4 regions of the Lelliottia sp. GFLA7 genome follow, and region 3 is predicted to be linked to each of the others. Evidence: predicted binding sites of a transcription regulator. Region 3 holds the regulator's gene; each other region holds the start of a gene.
What was found. Region 3 encodes Fur, which represses iron uptake genes when iron is present. Its sites were predicted from a motif close to ATAATAATGAGAACNACTATCAA; they were not measured.

Region 1 (5,320 bases), on a different contig from region 3:
ACACCGGTGTAAACCATAAAATCGGTGAAGTTCATGACGGCGCAGCTACCATGGACTGGATGGAACAGGAGCAGGAGCGTGGTATTACTATCACCTCCGCAGCGACTACTGCATTCTGGTCAGGTATGGCTAAGCAGTACGAACCGCATCGCGTAAATATCATCGACACCCCAGGCCACGTTGACTTCACAATCGAAGTTGAACGTTCTATGCGTGTTCTCGATGGTGCGGTAATGGTTTACTGCGCAGTTGGTGGTGTTCAGCCACAGTCTGAAACCGTATGGCGTCAGGCAAACAAATACAAAGTTCCACGCATTGCGTTCGTTAACAAAATGGACCGCATGGGTGCAAACTTCCTGAAAGTTGTTGGTCAGATCAAATCCCGTCTGGGCGCGACAGCTGTTCCGCTTCAGTTGGCAATTGGTGCTGAAGAAGGTTTCACCGGTGTTGTTGACCTGGTGAAAATGAAAGCCATCAACTGGAACGATGCCGATCAGGGCGTGACCTTCGAATACGAAGACATCCCTGCTGACATGGTTGAGCTGGCAAACGAATGGCGCCAGAACCTGGTTGAATCAGCAGCAGAAGCTTCTGATGAGCTGATGGATAAATATTTGGGCGGTGAAGAGCTGACCGAAGAAGAGATCAAAACTGCGCTGCGTGCACGCGTACTGAGCAACGAGATCATTCTCGTGACTTGCGGTTCTGCGTTCAAGAACAAAGGCGTTCAGGCAATGCTGGATGCGGTAATTGATTACCTGCCAGCACCAACTGACGTACCTGCAATTAACGGTATGTTGGACGACGGTAAAGACACTCCGGCTGAACGTCATGCTACTGATGATGAGCCGTTTGCTGCACTGGCATTCAAAATCGCTACCGACCCATTCGTGGGTAACCTGACGTTCTTCCGCGTGTACTCTGGCGTGGTTAACTCTGGTGATACCGTATACAACCCAGTGAAATCGGCACGTGAGCGCTTTGGTCGTATCGTTCAGATGCATGCTAACAAGCGTGAAGAGATCAAAGAAGTTCGTGCAGGTGACATTGCTGCGGCAATCGGCCTGAAAGACGTGACCACGGGTGACACCATCTGTGATCCGGACCACGTGATCATTCTGGAGCGTATGGAATTCCCTGAACCGGTAATTTCTATCGCTGTAGAACCGAAAACCAAAGCTGACCAGGAAAAAATGGGTCTGGCTCTGGGTCGTCTGGCTAAAGAAGATCCATCATTCCGCGTATGGACTGATGAAGAATCTAACCAGACTATCATCGCTGGTATGGGTGAACTGCACCTCGACATCATCGTTGACCGTATGAAGCGTGAATTCAACGTTGAAGCTAACGTGGGTAAACCTCAGGTTGCTTACCGCGAAGCGATTCGTGCGAAAGTTACCGATGTTGAAGGTAAACACGCTAAGCAGTCTGGTGGTCGTGGTCAGTTTGGTCATGTTGTTATCGACATGTACCCACTGGAGCCGGGCTCTAATCCGAAAGGTTATGAGTTCATCAACGACATCAAAGGTGGTGTGATTCCTGGTGAATACATCCCTGCCGTTGATAAAGGTATTCAGGAACAGCTGAAGTCTGGTCCTCTGGCGGGTTACCCAGTAGTAGATCTCGGCGTGCGTCTGCACTTCGGTTCTTACCACGACGTTGACTCCTCCGAGCTGGCGTTTAAACTGGCCGCTTCTATTGCCTTCAAAGATGGCTTTAAGAAAGCGAAACCAGTTCTGCTTGAACCAATCATGAAGGTTGAAGTAGAAACTCCAGAAGAGAACACTGGTGACGTTATCGGTGACCTTAGCCGTCGTCGTGGCCAGCTGAAAGGTCAGGAATCTAACGCTACTGGCGTTCAGATTCATGCTGAAGTACCGTTGTCTGAAATGTTCGGATACGCAACTCAGCTGCGCTCACTGACTAAAGGTCGTGCTTCTTACTCCATGGAGTTCCTGAAGTATGATGACGCGCCGAACAACGTTGCTCAGGCCGTAATCGAAGCCCGTGGCAAATAAGCCATAGGTTAAAAACCAAAATCCCGTGCCCTCTCGGTGAGGGGGCACTATAGTAAGGAATATAGCCGTGTCTAAAGAAAAATTTGAACGTACAAAACCGCACGTTAACGTCGGTACTATCGGCCACGTTGACCATGGTAAAACAACGCTGACTGCTGCAATCACTACCGTTCTGGCGAAAACCTACGGTGGTTCTGCTCGTGCATTCGATCAGATCGATAACGCACCAGAAGAAAAAGCTCGTGGTATCACCATCAACACTTCCCACGTTGAATATGACACCCCGTCCCGCCACTACGCACACGTAGACTGCCCGGGCCACGCCGACTATGTTAAAAACATGATCACCGGTGCTGCTCAGATGGATGGCGCGATCCTGGTTGTTGCTGCAACTGATGGCCCTATGCCACAGACGCGTGAGCACATCCTGCTGGGTCGTCAGGTAGGCGTTCCGTACATCATCGTGTTCCTGAACAAATGCGACATGGTTGATGACGAAGAGCTGCTGGAACTGGTCGAAATGGAAGTGCGTGAACTTCTGTCTCAGTACGATTTCCCAGGTGATGATACTCCAATCATCCGTGGTTCTGCTCTGAAAGCGCTGGAAGGCGAAGCAGAGTGGGAAGCTAAAATCGTTGAACTGGCTGGCTACCTGGATTCTTACATCCCGGAACCAGAACGTGCTATCGACAAGCCATTCCTGCTGCCAATCGAAGACGTATTCTCCATCTCCGGCCGTGGTACTGTTGTAACCGGTCGTGTAGAGCGCGGTATCGTCAAAGTTGGCGAAGAAGTTGAAATCGTTGGTATCAAAGAGACTGCTAAGTCTACCTGTACTGGCGTTGAAATGTTCCGCAAACTGCTGGACGAAGGCCGTGCTGGTGAGAACGTTGGTGTTCTGCTGCGTGGTATCAAACGTGAAGAAATCGAACGTGGTCAGGTACTGGCTAAGCCAGGCTCAATCAAGCCGCACACCAAATTCGAATCTGAAGTTTATATTCTGTCCAAAGATGAAGGCGGCCGTCATACTCCGTTCTTCAAAGGCTACCGTCCACAGTTCTACTTCCGTACAACTGACGTGACCGGCACCATCGAACTGCCAGAAGGCGTAGAGATGGTAATGCCTGGCGACAACATTCAGATGGTTGTTACCCTGATCCACCCAATCGCGATGGATGACGGTCTGCGTTTCGCAATCCGTGAAGGCGGCCGTACTGTAGGCGCTGGCGTTGTAGCTAAAGTTATCAGCTAATCGCTGATAAAATTTAAGCAATGCGTATTTAAAGGGCATCAATAGATGCCCTTTTTGCTATCTTTCGTTTATGGCTTGTCACATTTTTTCGCATTTTTTGCCTCCTCATAACGCCTGTCCTGACGCATGTGCTATTGTAATCATAATTATTCTCACTTACACTTTGTGCATAAATTGAACGGGAGTTTCTATGTACGTTTGTTTGTGTAATGGCGTGAGTGACAAAAAAATACGTCAAGCCGTTCGACAGTTTCATCCTCAGTCTTTCCAACAGCTTCGTAAATTTGTTCCGGTAGGAAATCAATGCGGTAAGTGTGTACGCGCGGCGCGTGAGATTATGCAGGACGAATTGACGCAGATCCCGGAATACAAAGAGATCGCCTAAGGCTCTATCTTTTTTTTGACATCCCTGTAGCCCCATCTACGCTTCAATAAGTGGAAGCGGAGGGACTATATAATGAAAGGTGATGTTAAAATCATAAGCTATCTCAATAAATTATTGGGAAATGAGCTTGTCGCGATCAACCAGTATTTTCTTCATGCAAGAATGTTCAAGAACTGGGGACTGACGCGCCTCAACGATGTTGAATATCATGAATCCATCGACGAAATGAAACACGCTGATCAATACATCGAGCGTATTCTCTTTCTTGAAGGCATTCCTAACCTGCAGGATCTCGGCAAACTTGGCATCGGTGAAGACGTTGAAGAGATGCTTCGTTCGGATCTAACGCTTGAACTTGAGGGTGCAAAAGATCTCCGGGAAGCTATCGCTTATGCTGATAGCGTCCATGACTATGTTAGCCGCGATATGATGATTAAGATCCTGGCAGACGAAGAGGGCCATATTGACTGGTTGGAGACCGAGCTGGATCTGATTGGAAAAATTGGTTTGCAAAATTACCTTCAATCACAGATCAAAGTGGAAGGGTGATTAAACTTTGCCAACCCGTTAATAAACCTGCTGCCGCCATGAAAGGTCCAAACGGTAGCGGGTTTTTGTGTATCTGCATCCCAGGTTTCAAAAGAACCATGATCACGACATAGGTCGCGCCAAGCAGCGCGGCAACAAGTGTCAAAGCAGGTAAAACATACCAGCCGTGCCACGCCCCTAAGGCAGCAAGATACTTTACATCCCCATATCCAAGTCCCTCGCGTTTATACATCAGATAAAAACCCCAATATAAACACGCAAAGCCAATGTAACCCACTATGGCCCCCCCGACAGCACTGGTCAGAAATACACGATCATTGATGAGATGAAACAGAAGACCTGACCAGAGTAGCGGGCAGACGTATTTGTCCGGTAACAGACCGAAACGTATGTCCTCGCGAATGAGAAAGTAGGTCAACGTTGCATAGATAACTAGAAAGGGAAACGCAGCAAACATGATTGAAACCTCTAAAGTAATCGCTGCGATATCCTCTTTCTTCGCGTACTTATGAACAAACAGTAAAACCAGCCGTTGCGTAGAGCATTCCAACGAATCAGTGAAACATCTGAGCGGTACTTGGGGATTTCGACCCGCCTCGCAAATTATGGCTGTAAGGTTGTTTTCTAAACTGCACTTGCGTTATGTCGTATTTTACGTATAATGCGCGGGCTTGTCGTAATTGACAGCTGGTTCAATATGAACCTGGGTAACAGTTTTTTGTTGCCTAACAATGTCCCCAATTGGGGGGCTACGTAAGAACGGTTACACTCACCCATCAATCGTAATGGGTATGGGTAGTAATCATTTTCGCTTATAAAATAATTGGAGCTCTGGTCTCATGCAGAACCAAAGAATCCGTATCCGCCTTAAAGCGTTTGATCATCGTCTAATCGATCAATCAACCGCGGAAATCGTCGAGACTGCTAAGCGCACTGGTGCGCAAGTCCGTGGTCCGATCCCGCTGCCGACCCGCAAAGAGCGCTTTACCATTCTGATATCTCCGCACGTCAACAAAGACGCGCGTGATCAGTATGAAATTCGCACTCACAAGCGTCTGGTTGACATCGTTGAGCCAACTGAAAAAACCGTTGATGCTCTGATGCGTCTGGACCTGG
Region 2 (5,320 bases), on a different contig from region 3:
TGCTGCTGCACGGATGGGGACTGAACGCCGAAGTGTGGCATTGCATTCAGGAGGAATTGGCCTCGCATTTCACGCTGCACCTGATTGATCTGCCTGGCTTTGGGCGCAGCCGTGATTTTGGTGCCATGACGCTTGATGAGATGGCGCTGCAGGTTCTGGAACACGCGCCGCAAAAAGCCGTCTGGCTCGGCTGGAGTCTCGGCGGGCTGGTGGCAAGCCAGATTGCATTGCAGCATTCGGAGCGTGTTCAGGCGCTGGTCACCGTGGCTTCGTCGCCCTGTTTTAGCGCGCGTGAAGAATGGCCGGGCATCAGGCCAGACGTGTTAGCCAATTTTCAGCAACAGCTAAGCGAAGATTTTCAGCGTACGGTGGAGCGTTTTCTGGCGCTGCAAACGATGGGTACTGAAACCGCACGTCAGGATGCGCGGATGCTGAAAAGCACTGTGCTGTCGTTGCCGATGCCGGACGTTGACGTGCTCAACGGCGGGCTTGAGATCCTGAAAACGGTCGATCTGCGCGAACCGCTGGCAACGCTTGATGTGCCACACCTGCGGATTTATGGCTATCTTGATGGGCTGGTACCACGCAAAGTGGTCCCGCTGCTGGATGCGCTGTGGCCACAGAGCGAATCACAGGTAATTGCTAAAGCCGCACATGCGCCGTTTATCTCGCATCCCGGTGAATTTTGTGCCGCGCTGGTTGCGTTAAGTCAACGTTTCAACTGATTTTTATCCTCAACCTGGCAAAAGTCATGTGCCGCAACAATACTTCAAATGTCGTTGCGGCGATTCAGCCGACGATAATCAAAACTACAATTTATGGGAGTGATAGCTATGAAGCTTGTTTCAGGTATTGTTGCCTCTTTGGTTATTGGGTCTTTGTCTTGCAGTGTATTCGCAGCGCAAGAGCTGGAGAAAGATAAAGTGGCAGGCATGAATTTGACGAAGATCGGTGATATCACGACTTCAGATACCACGGCTCCGATGGATGCCAAAAAAGAGCTGTCGAAAAAGGCGGATGAGCTGGGCGGCACTTACTACGTGATTACCAGCGCGAACAAGAACGAGAAATCTGTTCACGCCACAGCTGACGTTTATAAATAATGACAACACGCCGGGGGCGAAATGCCCCCTGCATGTTTGCTTATCGCAGTGCCCACCACTCCTTCAGGCAGGCCTTACCTTCCGGGCAACTCTTGCAACTCCCCGTGAGACAACCGTCGGCATCCTCTTGAATACGTTGGGCTCTCCCCATTGCTTCCATTCTTTCGAGCATGGCATCGATCAACGGCTGTGGCGTGTGCAAAGAGAGGCTCAACTGTTTTGCCTCCATTCGTCCCTGCAGCGCCAGTAAATCTCTCACCTCAATCATGGATGCCATATTGACCTCTTAGTGGCAGTCGCCAGCCGGGCTGTTACAACAATTCGCGACTGTCTTATTGGTGGCCAGCAGGTTCACGTCAACGCGACTACGCGCCCGGCGCAGCAGGCCAAGCAGGACCACGTTAAACAGCACCACTGCCAGAATGCACACCAGACTGTAGCGCGGATGCTGGCTAAAATTGGTCGCTTGATAGAAAACGGTAGAGAGCGAGTAGGCAATGTTCAGCCCCCACAGAACCGAGAAGCCCATCCAGCCGCGGCTGGATTCGCGCGCGATCGCACCCATCACTGAGATACATGGAATGTAGAGCAACACAAAAATCAGGTAGCTGTAAGCCGCCGACGCGCTGCCAAATTTCTCGCTCATCACGCCCATCGCGCCTGTTGCCATTTCGCCGTCGCCTTTGCTGGCTTCGATAGGGTTGGCCAGTACGCTCAGGCTGAAGGTGCCTTTCAGGCTTTGCCAGGTTTCATCCACCGCCCCGAGCAGCTCATCTCCGAGATGGAATTCCGCTGGATTGAACTCCTGTTCCTGAATGTTTTCGGCCGTGTAGAGCGTGTTCAGCGTACCGACGACCACCTCTTTCGCCATCGCACCGGTGAACAACCCCACGGTTGCTTGCCAGTTGTCTTCGTGGACGCCAATCGGCTTGAACAGTGGCGTAATCACACGGCTGACGGAGGCCAGCGCGGAATCGTTGATGTTAGCCGCCGCTTTACCTTCGAGCGTAAAGCTGTTCAGTGCGCTGAGGAAAATGCTGACAATGACGATCACTTTCCCGGCACGTAAAACAAAGCCTTTCAGGCGCTGCCAGGTTTGGATCAGCAGGCTTTTCACGTGCGGAACGTGATAGACCGGTAGCTCCATCACAAACGGTGAGGCTTCGCCGCGCATGATGGTGTGTTTAAGCATCAGGCCCGTGAGGATCGCCATGACGATGCCGAGCACATAAAGAGAGAAGACCGCCAGCGCGCCTTGCTGGCCGAAGAACGCAGCGGCAAACACGGCAAAGATGGCCAGGCGCGCACCGCAAGACATAAACGGTGCCATCATGATGGTCATCAAGCGTTCGCGAGGTGCATCGAGCGTACGCGCGCCCATCACCGACGGCACGTTACAGCCAAAGCCGACAATCAGCGGAACGAAGGATTTACCCGGTAAACCCAGCGCTTGCATCAGACGATCCATGACGAACGCCGCGCGGGCCATGTAACCCGAATCCTCAAGGAAAGAGAGGAACAGATACATCATGCCAATTTGCGGCACCAACGGCAGAACAGTGTTCACCCCGCCGCCAATCCCCTGAGCCAGGAAAATGGTCAGCCATTCCGGGAAATGTAACGTGTAGCCCACCCATTGCAGACCGTGAATAAAGATAGCTACGGACCCCACATCAAACAGCGGCTGTAACGCCCCGCCAATGTTAATGGCCAGCAGGAACATCAAATACATCACCAGCAGAAATACCGGCAGACCGAGAAAACGGTTCAGAATGATTCTATCGACCGCTGCGGTGAAACGGCTGGGTTCCGCCGTCAGCGTGTTACTGACCACTTCACAAATCGCGGCAATACTTTGATAGCGCGCATCGGCGATATGCAGCGCCGGATCGTCAAGTTTTTCAGTGAGCCGCGCCAGGGAAATATCCAGCTTCTGCGCCGCATCCCCCGCGTAGCGACGGCTATAAATATCGCCTTCCAGCATTTGCAGGCCGAGCCAGCGGCGCTGTTTTTCCGGCATCGTCTGCGCCATTTCCTGCGCCAGATGCTCGGCTTCTTGCAAGAGCGGTTTGGCGTAATGCACCAGCTCGAGATCGGTATTTTGCGAGTGACGATCGACGGCCAGCTTTAAGGCATCAATACCCCGTGCGCGGGTCGATACCAGCGGCACAACCGGGCAGCCGAGGCGGGCGGAAAGCGCGTCGATGTCGATGCGAATTTGTTGTTTTTCCGCCAGATCGAGCATGTTTAGCGCAACGATGCACGGAATGCCCAGCTCAAGCAACTGCAGCGTCAGGTAAAGATTACGTTCGAGATTGGACGCGTCGACGACGTTAATCAGCAAATCCGCATCGCCGCTCAGAATGTAGTGGCAGGCAATTTGTTCATCAAGCGAGGTCTGAGACGAAATCGTGGTTAATGAATAGGTGCCGGGCAGATCAACGAGCGTGACAAGATTATCTGTCGTTGAAAAATGACCTTCTTTACGTTCGACCGTGACGCCTGCCCAGTTTCCCACGCGCTGACGAGCGCCTGTAAACTGATTAAATAACGTGGTCTTGCCGGAATTAGGATTACCAATTAAGCCAATGGTTAATTTTTTCATTGTTGTAGACTCGGAATAACGACTGGCGATTTATCGGGTTAAGGCTTCGACTTCTAATAAGGCGAGGTCTTTTTTGCGCAGTACCAGATTGACGCGTCGGGTTTCGATATGAACAGGATCGCCCAACGGCGCAATGCGAACGACCTGAAAGGACGAACCAGGCAACATGCCTAATGACAGCAGTTTCTGACGATACGCCGGGCTAATTTCACGGGAAAAACCGGTAATTTTCCAGGCACTGTCTGGTGTGAATTGCATAGACACCACTTTCACCGAAGGTTAAATAATCAACAGATGCAATGATAATGAGAATGGTTTCTACCAGCAATATTTAAAATGTGACGTAATGTTGTTATGGCTATTAATTAGCGGACAGTTTGACCTTGCTCAATATTTAATGATTTTGCAGGTGAGAGGGAAATGACTTATTTGTTAACGAAGTGATACTTGCTGGTTTAAATACGGATATGCAATCGGTTCCACACTGAATAAATAACCCTCCGCCTTTTCAGGAGGAGGGTGAGAGGCAGAATTAACGTTTTTTCCCCATCGCCGCAGCCAGCGCATCCATCATGGCGCTGTTGCCTGCAGGCTGTGCTTCGCGACCGCGCGGTTGCGCCGGTTTTGCCGCCGGGCGTACCTGCTCGCGTGCGCCGCCGCCGTTACCACGACGTGCGTTGGTTTCGCCTGGCTGCTCGTCCAGACGCATCGTCAGCGCGATACGCTTGCGGGGCATATCCACTTCGAGCACTTTCACCTTCACGATGTCGCCCGCTTTCACCACGGTATGCGGATCCTGAACAAATTTATCTGCCAGTGACGAAATATGGACCAGACCGTCCTGATGCACGCCGATATCGACAAACGCGCCAAAGTTGGTGACGTTCGTGACTGCGCCTTCCAGCACCATGCCAGGCAGCAGGTCTTTCATCGTCTCCACACCTTCAGCAAATTTCGCCGTTTTAAACTCAGGACGCGGGTCGCGGCCTGGCTTTTCCAGCTCTTTGATGATGTCTGTGACGGTCGGGATACCGAATTGCTCATCGGTGAAATCGACGGCCTTCAGGTTGCGCAGTTCCGCGCTGTTGCCCATCAGATCTTTCAGCGCTTGCTGCGTGACGGCCAAAATACGTTCCACCACAGGATACGTTTCCGGGTGAACCGTCGAGGCGTCCAGCGGGTTATCGCCGTGGTTGATACGCAGGAAGCCCGCGCACTGTTCAAAGGCTTTTGGCCCGAGACGGCTGACTTTGAGTAACTGCTGACGATTCTGGAACTGTCCGTTCTCATCACGCCACGAGACGATATTTTGCGCCATCATGCGCGTTAGCCCAGCCACACGGGTGAGCAGCGCGACGGACGCGGTGTTCAGATCCACGCCAACGGCGTTCACGCAGTCTTCCACGACCGCATCCAGCCTACGCGCCAGCTGAGTCTGGCTGACGTCGTGCTGGTACTGACCCACACCGATAGATTTCGGGTCGATCTTCACCAACTCGGCCAGCGGATCCTGTAAACGGCGGGCAATAGAGACAGCGCCGCGAATGGAAACGTCCAGATCCGGGAATTCGAGCGCCGCCAGTTCGGACGCGGAATACACCGATGCACCTGC
Region 3 (5,320 bases):
CTGTATAACGGCACGGCATGGCTGCAAGCATTGACCTTCGGCTACAAAGTCGGGCAAGTTGATTTGCGTCTGGAAGGAACATACGTGAAGGCCGAAGGCCAGCAGGGCTACTTCTTGCAGCGTATGACACCGACCTACGCGTCATCAAATGGTCGCCTGGATATCTGGTGGGATAACCGTTCGGATTTCAACGCCGATGGTGAGAAAGCTGTATTCTTCGGCGCCATGTATGACCTGAAAAACTGGAATCTGCCGGGCTGGGCGGTTGGCGCATCTTACGCGTATGCATGGGACGCAAAACCTGCAGATATGGCTACGCCGGACGCTTACTATGACCCGAACTATCGCCTGAAAGAGTCCTCATATAGCCTCGATGCGATCTACACCCTCCAGGAGGGTCGCGCGAAGGGCACGATGTTCAAACTGCACTTCACCCAGTACGACAACCACTCCGATATTCCAAGCTACTCGGGCGGTTACGGCAACATCTTCCAGGATGAGCGTGACGTGAAATTCATGGTCATCGCGCCATTCACCATTTTCTGATGAACGCGCCGGCGGGGTGATTCCCCCCATCCCGCCGGAATGGAGACTGAAATGCTGAAAAAATTGATTATCGTCGCGGTGCTCGCATCGGGGCTGGTCGCCTGCGCACAGCCTCAGGCACCAAAAGAAGACTCACGACTGAAAGAGGCGTACAGCGCCTGTATTAACACCGCCGAAGGATCGCCAGACAAAATCCAGGCCTGTCAGAGCGTGCTGACTGTGCTGAAAAAAGAGAAAGCGCACGAGCAGTTTGCGACGCAGGAAAATGTGCGGGTGCTGGATTACCAGGCCTGTATTCAGGCGCGTCAAACCGGTAACGATCAGGAAGTGGCAAAGCGTTGTGACAAGATCTGGCAGGAGATCCGCAGCAACAACAGCAAGTAATCTTCTTTTGCCACGCCCGGTTGTGCTTCATCCTGAAATTCGCAGGATGAAGCGCAACCGGGCTTTTTCATTTATAGCAGGCAAAAAAAAGCCAACCGTTAGGTTGGCTCAGAGTATGAAATACGATTATTTGGTGTCGTGCGCGTGATCGTTTTCGCGGCAATCGCCTTCTGCACAGTGACCGTAGAGGTACAGGCTGTGGTTGGTCAGACGGATACCATGACGAGTGGCAATCTCACGCTGACGAGATTCGATAGATTCATCGCTAAACTCAATCACCTTGCCGCAATCCAGGCAAATGAGGTGATCGTGGTGATGCTGTTGTGTCAGTTCAAAAACGGATTTACCGCCTTCAAAATTATGACGGGTGACAATCCCGGCGTCATCAAATTGGTTCAGAACGCGATAAACGGTCGCCAGGCCAATCTCTTCGCCCATGTCGATCAGACGTTTATACAAGTCTTCCGCACTGACATGGTGATTGTCCGGCCCTTGCAGTACTTCCAGGATTTTTAAACGAGGAAGCGTCACTTTCAGGCCAGCCTTCTTTAATGCGGTATTGTTGTCAGTCATGCGGAATCTGTCCTGTTGCTAAACGATTCACTTCTAAAGAAGAAGTGACAGAAAATGCACTTGGGATAATGCGTTTCATTATAGAACTGCCATGCTTAAATGAAAACTGCAAGTCTCAAGCAAAGTATGCTTATAAAAACGTGGTATCGCCAACAAAGTTGAGCGAAGGCATCCACTTTAACCTGGGATATTGTACAGGTCTGAAAGCAAAAGTTAAAAATTTGTAGCAATTATTTTAATTGGAAATACCTATCAATGCGGCGCAACAGTTTTGCAGCGCCGCACGATCAATCAGGCATTCAGGATATCGTCGAGGTGAAGTTCTTCGCGGATCTGCTTAACCCATTGGTTTACGCGTTCTGCGGTGAGTTCTGGTTGACGGTCTTCGTCAATCGCCAGGCCCACAAAGTGATCGTCATCCGCCAGGCCTTTAGACGCTTCAAAGTGGTAACCCGCCGTTGGCCAATGACCGACAATCGCCGCGCCGCGCGGTTCGATGATGTCGCGGATGGTGCCCAGCGCATCACAGAAGTACTCTGCGTAATCTTCCTGGTCACCGCAGCCGAACAGCGCGACCAGCTTACCGTTGAAGTCGACTTCTTCCAGCGTTGGGAAAAAATCATCCCAGTCACACTGCGCTTCGCCGTAGTACCAGGTAGGAATGCCCAGCAGCAGAATATCGTAGCCTTCGAGATCTTCTTTGCTGCTCTTCGCAATGTCATGGACGTCGGCAACGTCTTTACCAAGCTGTTTTTGAATGTTTTTTGCGATGTTTTCGGTATTACCGGTATCGCTGCCGAAGAAAATGCCGATGATTGCCATGAGTAAAATAACCTCTTGAAACTTAATGGTATGGTGGCACAAATTGTCCACGGATAAGGGCAATCATAGCAGAACAGAGAAGTCAGCGGAAACAGCTATCACGCGGGACTGCACTCTGTGCTACATGAAAGTGGGGTAAGGGTGGTTTTTCAGACTTTTACTGAGAATGGCGCAATGCCTGCAGTTGCAGCATAAGCATCTCTTCGATCAGCTCGCTGCGGCTGATTTCACGGGCCTCAGCCAGTTCGCTTAGGGCATCGACGGCGTCCGCATTGAGTTTTAACTCGACGCGTTTAAGCCCACGACTTTTGTCGCGTTTAAGCTGGTTGCGCTTATTGATGCGCAACTGTTCATCGCGCGAAAGCGGATTGGTTTTAGGTCGTCCCGGTCGACGTTCAGTCGCGAACAGATCTAATGTCGTACGGTCCGTTTGTTCTTTGGCCATGATTCAGATAATTCGGGGAAAACGAGCGGCCCTGCTATTGCCGGGGCGATGAGCGCGACATCATACATTACTGATATCAGCACGCCAACGACTGGAGGCCAACAGGCGTCCAGTCGCTGACATTTTAATCAAATCGCGTTCTCAGAGAGATAACGACGGATGGCGCGCAGCACCGCTTCCGGTTTTTCGGCGTGAACCCAGTGGCCCGCACCGGCAATCACATGCGCACGCGCCTGCGGGAATTGCGCCAGCAGCGCATCGCGATAGGCTTCGGTGACATACGGTGAATTACCGCCGCGAATAAAGAGCGTAGGGGACTGCCAGGCGGGAACCGGCTGCCAGCCGACAATGTTATCGTACTGATCCCACAGCACCGGCACGTTAAATCGCCACGCGCCCTCGACGAACGACTTCAGCAGAAATTGCACCACGCCTTCTTCATCTAACTGCCCGCGCATAATCGCCGCCGCCTGCTGGCGGGTTGCAGCGCCCGCTTCAGTGACAGCGTTGATCGCCGCAAAGATTTCATCGTGGCGACGAACATCGTAATCCACGGGCGCCACGTCAATCACCACCAGCTGGTTGATGCGCTCTGGCGCAATGGCCGTCAGGGCCATCACCGCTTTACCGCCCATTGAATGCCCAATCAGCGTCGCTTTTTCGATGTTATTCGCATCAAGCGTATCCAGCAGATCCTGGGCCATCGCCGCATAAGTCATCTCCGGATCGCGGGCTGAAATACCGTGGTTGCGCATATCGACCTGCAAAATATCGTGATCGGTAACCAGATCGCGCGCCAGCACGCCCAAATTATCAAGGCTGCCAAAAAGGCCGTGAACCAGTACGATGGGAGAATTATTGTTCGGCGATTGTGCAGATTGCGCTCGGCTATTCAATTTCATGGCAAAGTTCTTTTTTTACGTATGTCAGGTTAGGGTATTATGTTGACCATTCTGCCGCCCGGCTGCAAGGATCCAGTTTATTCTGACTTTTGCCGCCACCCTGGCTTGACCCTATCCGCGGTTGGGATTAGCCCCTATAATCCCAACGACTTGTATTCAGATAAGATATTGCACTGGATTAAGATGAAAACAATCGAAGTTGATGATGAGCTCTATGCGTATATTGCCAGCCACACGCGACATATTGGCGAGAGTGCGTCCGACATTTTACGTCGCATGCTGAAATTTTCTGCCGCTTCACAGCCTGCAACTCCGGTTTCAAAAGAGGTTCGCGCGTCGAACGTCGTGGCGGAAGCAAAAACCGTTGCGCCGGTTAAAGACAAAGTGCGTGCGGTACGTGAACTGCTGCTCTCCGATGAATACGCAGAGCAAAAGAAAGCGGTTAACCGTTTTCTGCTGGTGCTGACTACACTTTATTCACTGGATAACAAAGCGTTTGCTGAGGCGACCGAGTCGCTCCACGGCCGTACGCGCGTGTACTTCGCGGCGGATGAGCAGACGCTGATTCAAAACGGTAACCAAACCAAACCAAAACAGGTTCCGGGTACCCCATATTGGGTCATCACCAATACCAACACCGGACGCAAACGCAGCATGGTCGAACACATCATGCAGTCGATGCAATTCCCGGCGGAATTGATTGAAAAGGTTTGCGGAACAATTTAACCCTTGCATAAGAAGGACCAGGCAATGGCAAATCACGAACGTGCGGGTCAGCCTGCACAACAAAGCGATTTGATTAACGTCGCTCAGCTTACCTCTCAGTACTATGTATTGAAGCCGGAAGTGGGCAACGCAGAACACGCAGTGAAGTTTGGTACGTCTGGCCACCGCGGCGGCGCGGCACGCCACAGCTTTAACGAACCGCATATTCTGGCCATTGCTCAGGCCATCGCTGAAGAACGCGCCAAAAACGGTATTACCGGTCCGTGCTTCGTCGGTAAAGACACCCACGCTCTGTCCGAACCGGCCTTCATTTCCGTTCTGGAAGTGCTGGCAGCGAATGGTGTGGATGTCGTTATCCAGGAAGACAACGGCTATACCCCAACGCCTGCGGTCTCGAACGCTATTCTGGTGCACAACAAAAAAGGCGGCGCGCAGGCGGACGGTATCGTTATCACGCCATCGCACAACCCGCCGGACGATGGCGGTATCAAATACAATCCGCCTAACGGTGGCCCGGCTGATACTAACGTCACCAAAGTGGTTGAGGACCGTGCGAACGCGCTGCTGGCTGATGGCCTGAAAGGCGTTAAGCGTATTTCTCTGGATGCTGCGATGGCTTCTGGTCACGTGAAAGCGATCGATCTGGTTCAGCCATTTATCGAAGGACTGGCGGATATCGTGGATATCGCGGCGATCCAAAAAGCGGGACTCAAGCTGGGCGTCGATCCGCTGGGCGGCTCCGGTATCGAATACTGGAAACGTATCGCGGAGTTCTACAAGCTGGATCTGACCATCGTTAACGATCAGGTCGATCAGACGTTCCGCTTTATGCATCTGGATAAAGATGGCGCAATCCGTATGGACTGCTCTTCCGAGTGCGCGATGGCCGGTCTGCTGGCACTGCGCGACAAGTTCGATCTGG
Region 4 (5,320 bases), 560 kb from region 3:
ACAGCGTTTTACGATTCAGGCTACGCCCGTCACGCAGGATTTCGACAACCACCTGTCCGAGTGTCTCCTGCTGGGTAGGCAGGGCGGCCTTGTCAAAGTACTGTGCAATGGCAGTGGCGGCATCGGGTTGATATCCGTTCTGGCGCATGTTTCGATCCTGTAAAAATGAGTAATCAGTAACGTTACAAATAAGGTATACACTTTTCTTAAATCTGTACATTAAAAATGTACAGATTTTTCATAATTTTTCACTTTTAGTTACAGATTATAAAAAAATCAATAAGTTATGAATGTCAACATTGCAGAGTTATGCAAAGGATATATTGTACAACGTGTATTGCGGAACAAAGTTGTACAGGCTAAAAATCACGAGAAAAAAAACCGCTAAATCCTTGAGCTGTAAATTATTTGTTAAGCAATTAATGTGGTATAACACGCAATAGCCACATGATTTGCATGTGCGGCCCACCCGATAAACACCCTGGAAAAACATGCTCACAACCATTATTTACCGCAGTCATCTCTGCGCGAACGTTCCAGTTAAATCTCTGGAAAAAATGGTCGAAGCAGCCGCCGATAAGAATCGGCACTCGGACGTCACAGGGATTTTATTATTCAACGGAATGCACTTTTTCCAGCTGCTCGAAGGGCCGGAAGAGAGCGTCAAGCGTATCTACGAGCATATTTGCAACGACCCCCGGCACTACAATCTGGTGGAGTTGCTTTATGACTACGGCCCGTCAAGGCGATTTGGTCATGCAGGCATGGAACTCTTTGATCTGCGGCGCTACGACAGGGAAGAAGTGCTTCAGCAGGTGCTGAATAAAGGGACAACTCGCTATCAGCTCACGTACAACGATCGTGCGCTACAGTTTTTCCGCACCTTTGTCGAAGCCACTGAAAAAGAAAACTATTTCGAAATCCCACCGGGCGATACCTGGGAATTTATCCCCGAAGAGGATGCTTTATCGCGCCAGCCCCCGGTGATTGCCAAAGGGGCAGACTGTAGCTTTGCGTTTCAGCCCATTGTTGATCCGCTGACGCAACAGGTTGTCTCCTGGGAAGCGCTGCTGCGTACGCCGTCTGGTGGTTCACCGGCCGTCTATTTTGAGTCGCTGACCGGGAATGCGATTTACGAGTCGGATCTCAAAAGTAAGCAGGTCGCGCTGTCGATGGCGAGTGCGCTGGGCCTTGAAGGGCAGACATTATCCCTGAATTTGCTGCCGATGACGCTGGTCAATGTGCCTGATGCTGTCGATTTCCTGCTGAAAGAAATCGCCGCCAATGGTCTGGTGCCCGAGCAAATCATTATCGAATTCACCGAAAGTGAAGTCATTTCGCGACTCACCGAATTCAAAGGGGCGGTCCGGCAGCTCAAGAGCGCCGGGATCAGCGTGGCGATCGATCACTTTGGTGCCGGCTTCGCGGGTTTGCTGCTGCTGGCGCAATTCCAGCCTGACCGAATCAAAATCAATCGCGAGCTGGTTGCGGATGTGCATAAAAGCGGTCCGCGCCAGGCGATTGTTCAGGCCATTATCAAATGCTGTGCCTCACTGGAAATTCAGTTTTGCGCCGTGGGTGTTGAGAAGGCGGAGGAGTGGATGTGGCTTGAATCCGCTGGGATTTCCGAGTTTCAGGGGCATCTTTTTGCCAGTCCGAAACTGGGAGGCATTCCGCCGATTGCCTGGCCAGAAAAGAAATTCGATATCTAATGTGCGGTAAACCTCTCTCACGCTGAATGATACGAGTCGTAAAGTTTGTACAACAATGCGTAAACCTAATTCTGGTAGGCTTGACAAGCACTTGCTGCTAACCGGATTCTTAGTTATACATTTCATTTGTACAATCTGATAAGGTTAGTTAGTTTTAGTATGGAAGTATTGAGCGTGAGGGAGCTAATGGCCTATTACAGTATCGGTGAAGTCGCCGAACGATGCGGAATCAACCCAGTAACGCTGCGCGCATGGCAGCGTCGCTATGGTTTGTTGAAACCCCAGCGCAGCGAAGGCGGCCATCGCCAGTTCGATGAAGAAGATATTCTGCGCATCGAAGAAATCAAACGCCTGATGAAAAGCGGCGTTTCGGTTGGTAAGGTCAAAGCCCTTTTGGGTGCGCAGGAACTGGTCACTGAGAGTAGCTGGACGGCATATCAGGAAGAGATGATGCTGGTTTTACGCTACGCCAGCCCGGCAAAATTGCGCGCCAAACTCACTGACTTCCGTCGCGAACATTCCGTTGAAGCCCTTATCGATAATATTCTTGTTCCCGTCCGCCAACGCATGAGCCACGATCAAAATACGGTTCGCCACATGGCAAGTCTGTTAGACGGTGTGCTCATTGAGGTTGCGGCGGCTTCCCTGGCGGAATCACGTAAAAAGTCAGGAAAAGACGCGCTGTTAATCGGTTGGGAATGTGAAGACCGCACGCGTTTGTGGCTTGAGGCTGCCCGGCTTTCTCATAAGGGCTGGCATATTGACGTGTTAGCAGAGCCGATTGATTCCCCACGTCCGGAACTGTTCCCGGGGCAAAAGATTTTTGTCTGGACGGGTAAAGCCGCTACAGCACGTCAGCAGGAGCAGCTGGATCACTGGCGAGAGCAGGGTTTTGCGGTGTCGTTCCACGAAGCAGGATTGTAAAAAAGGCCCTTGCGGGCCAGAGTGAATGTCTTATTTACGCCCCACCAACAGGCCAATAATCAGGCCAATGGCACCTGCGGCCATCAATCCGGTCAACGGATTATCACGCACTCTTTCAGACACATCATCTGCAACATCCGACGCTTTGGCGGCATATTTTCGTGCTGCACCTTTAAGCTGATGTTTAGGTGAGTCAACCGCAGCGCCAAACTGGGATTGTGCTTCTCCAGCAAGTTCGTCAGCTTTGTTAAAGGCTTTATTCGCCAAGCGATCGGCTTCATTCTCAAAATCATGTGATGACATAGGTAATCTCCTTTTGGTGTCTCCTAAAGTCTAGCGTCTGACGGCCAATTCGCTCGCGCAGCGCGCCATTTTCGCCCTGTTTCAGTATTTTCCTGGAAATTCTGCGCTGTCTATTTTAAAAATAGGCATTATCTATACATCTTCTACGGCGTAACCCGTTGCACCGATTAGCTTTTGCTAATCCATTATTTATCAATGTATTGGATTATTTTAACCAACGCTCCTGCCTGGCGCGGCAGGGTCTATGCTTAAGTAAAGTAGCCAAAAAGGGCGATTAAGCCGAAAGCCCCTGCTGTCAGGGGGTTGAAGTGATAATCGTTATCACTAACATGGTGTTATGCCCGTAGTGGCTCAATAGATGAGGTGGACCTATGGAACTGCATTCAGAAACCTTTAACCCTGCTGATTTCGCCTGGCGTGGATTGACGCTGACGCCAACAGCAGCGGCGCAGATTCACGAATTAATCGATAAAAAACCGGAAATAGTGGGTTTGCGTTTAGGCGTGAAACAGACCGGCTGCGCGGGCTTTGGCTACGTGCTAGGGACGGTCACCGAGCCTGAGAAAGACGATCTGGTGTTCGAAACGGACGGCGCGAAGCTGTTTGTCGCCCTCCAGGCCATGCCGTTTATCGACGGAACAGAAGTCGATTACGTGCGCGAAGGCTTAAACCAGTTATTCAAATTTAATAACCCGAAAGCCCAGAACGAATGCGGCTGCGGCGAAAGCTTTGGGGTATAGGCGGTACTATGTCTCGTAATACTGAAGCAACTGACGATGTTAACACCTGGAGCGGCGGGCACCTCAATTACAAAGAGGGGTTCTTCACTCAGCTACAAACTGATGAGCTCGCAAAAGGCATTAACGAAGATGTCGTGCGGGCGATCTCGGCAAAGCGTAACGAGCCAGAGTGGATGCTCGAGTTTCGCCTGAACGCATTTCGCGCATGGCTGGAGATGGAAGAGCCGCACTGGCTGAAGGCGCACTATAAACATCTGGACTATCAGGATTACAGCTATTACTCCGCACCGTCCTGCGGGAGCTGTGATGATACCTGCGCCTCGCAGCCAGGCGCTGTGCAGCAGACCGGGGAAAACAGCTATCTGAGTAAAGAGGTGGAAGAGGCGTTCGAACAGCTCGGCGTGCCGGTCCGCGAAGGACGTGAAGTGGCGGTCGATGCGATTTTTGACTCGGTGTCTGTCGCCACCACCTATCGCGGCAAGCTGGCGGAACAGGGCATCATCTTCTGTTCATTCGGCGAAGCGATCCACGATCACCCGGATCTGGTGAAAAAGTACATCGGCACCGTTGTGCCGAGTAACGATAATTTCTTTGCCGCGCTTAATGCCGCCGTGGCCTCTGACGGGACGTTTATTTACATCCCGAAAGGCGTGCGTTGCCCAATGGAGTTGTCGACCTATTTCCGTATTAACGCCGAAAAAACTGGACAGTTCGAACGTACCATTCTGGTGGCCGACGAAGGCAGTTATGTCAGTTACATCGAAGGGTGTTCTGCGCCCGTGCGCGACAGCTACCAGCTGCACGCAGCCGTCGTAGAAGTGATCATCCATAAAGATGCGGAAGTAAAATATTCGACCGTGCAGAACTGGTTCCCTGGCGATGGCAATACCGGCGGTATTTTGAATTTCGTCACCAAACGCGCCCTGTGCGAAGGTGAAAACAGCAAGATGTCCTGGACGCAGTCGGAAACCGGCTCAGCCATTACCTGGAAATACCCGAGCTGCATTTTGCGCGGCGATAACTCCATCGGCGAGTTCTACTCCGTGGCGCTGACCAGCGGCCATCAGCAGGCCGACACTGGCACCAAGATGATTCACATCGGCAAAAACACCAAATCGACGATCATCTCTAAAGGGATCTCCGCCGGGCACAGCCAGAACAGCTATCGCGGCCTGGTGAAAATTATGCCGACGGCCACCAACGCACGCAATTTCACACAATGCGACTCGATGCTGATTGGCACCGACTGCGGCGCGCACACCTTCCCGTATGTGGAATGCCGGAACAATACGGCTCAGCTTGAACATGAAGCCACCACCTCGCGCATCGGGGAAGATCAGCTCTTTTACTGCCTGCAACGTGGGATCAGCGAAGAAGACGCCATTTCGATGATTGTGAACGGCTTCTGTAAGGACGTGTTCTCTGAACTGCCGCTGGAGTTCGCCGTGGAAGCCCAAAAACTGTTGGCAATCAGCCTCGAACACAGCGTCGGTTAAGGATTAAGGAAAGCACATGTTAAGCATTAAAGATTTACAGGTCAGTGTGGAAGATAAAGCTATCCTGCGCGGGCTGAATATCGAGGTTCGCCCAGGAGAAGTGCATGCCATTATGGGCCCGAATGGTTCCGGTAAAAGCACGCTG

Region 1: bfd (bacterioferritin-associated ferredoxin) is a predicted target of Fur. The motif match lies at 3,404-3,426, and genes of this name have one in related genera.
Region 2: feoA (ferrous iron transporter A) is a predicted target of Fur. The motif match lies at 4,008-4,030, and genes of this name have one in related genera.
Region 4: sufA (Fe-S cluster assembly scaffold SufA) is a predicted target of Fur. The motif match lies at 3,248-3,270, and genes of this name have one in related genera.

The regions. Positions count from the first base shown of each region.
Region 1 covers NZ_JBWLAQ010000008.1:81,849-87,168, forward strand. The annotation lists gene fusA (elongation factor G) at 1-2,018, shown strand, start outside; gene tuf (elongation factor Tu) at 2,086-3,270, shown strand; gene bfd (bacterioferritin-associated ferredoxin) at 3,461-3,655, shown strand; gene bfr (bacterioferritin) at 3,728-4,204, shown strand; gene AC07RN_RS18130 (prepilin peptidase) at 4,188-4,661, opposite strand; gene rpsJ (30S ribosomal protein S10) at 5,044-5,320, shown strand, end outside.
Region 2 covers NZ_JBWLAQ010000008.1:15,054-20,373, forward strand. The annotation lists gene bioH (pimeloyl-ACP methyl ester esterase BioH) at 1-725, shown strand, start outside; gene AC07RN_RS17775 (YdgH/BhsA/McbA-like domain containing protein) at 834-1,103, shown strand; gene feoC ([Fe-S]-dependent transcriptional repressor FeoC) at 1,144-1,380, opposite strand; gene feoB (Fe(2+) transporter permease subunit FeoB) at 1,390-3,708, opposite strand; gene feoA (ferrous iron transporter A) at 3,739-3,966, opposite strand; gene AC07RN_RS17795 (Tex family protein) at 4,241-5,320, opposite strand, start outside.
Region 3 covers NZ_JBWLAQ010000001.1:784,616-789,935, reverse strand. The annotation lists gene chiP (chitoporin ChiP) at 1-546, shown strand, start outside; gene chiQ (ChiQ/YbfN family lipoprotein) at 601-930, shown strand; gene fur (ferric iron uptake transcriptional regulator) at 1,057-1,503, opposite strand; gene fldA (flavodoxin FldA) at 1,795-2,325, opposite strand; gene ybfE (LexA regulated protein) at 2,483-2,770, opposite strand; gene ybfF (esterase) at 2,899-3,672, opposite strand; gene seqA (replication initiation negative regulator SeqA) at 3,856-4,398, shown strand; gene pgm (phosphoglucomutase (alpha-D-glucose-1,6-bisphosphate-dependent)) at 4,423-5,320, shown strand, end outside.
Region 4 covers NZ_JBWLAQ010000001.1:222,950-228,269, reverse strand. The annotation lists gene ycgZ (regulatory protein YcgZ) at 1-148, opposite strand, end outside; gene AC07RN_RS01135 (diguanylate phosphodiesterase) at 492-1,712, shown strand; gene AC07RN_RS01130 (MerR family transcriptional regulator) at 1,899-2,636, shown strand; gene AC07RN_RS01125 (ElaB/YgaM/YqjD family protein) at 2,667-2,939, opposite strand; gene sufA (Fe-S cluster assembly scaffold SufA) at 3,311-3,679, shown strand; gene sufB (Fe-S cluster assembly protein SufB) at 3,688-5,175, shown strand; gene sufC (Fe-S cluster assembly ATPase SufC) at 5,192-5,320, shown strand, end outside.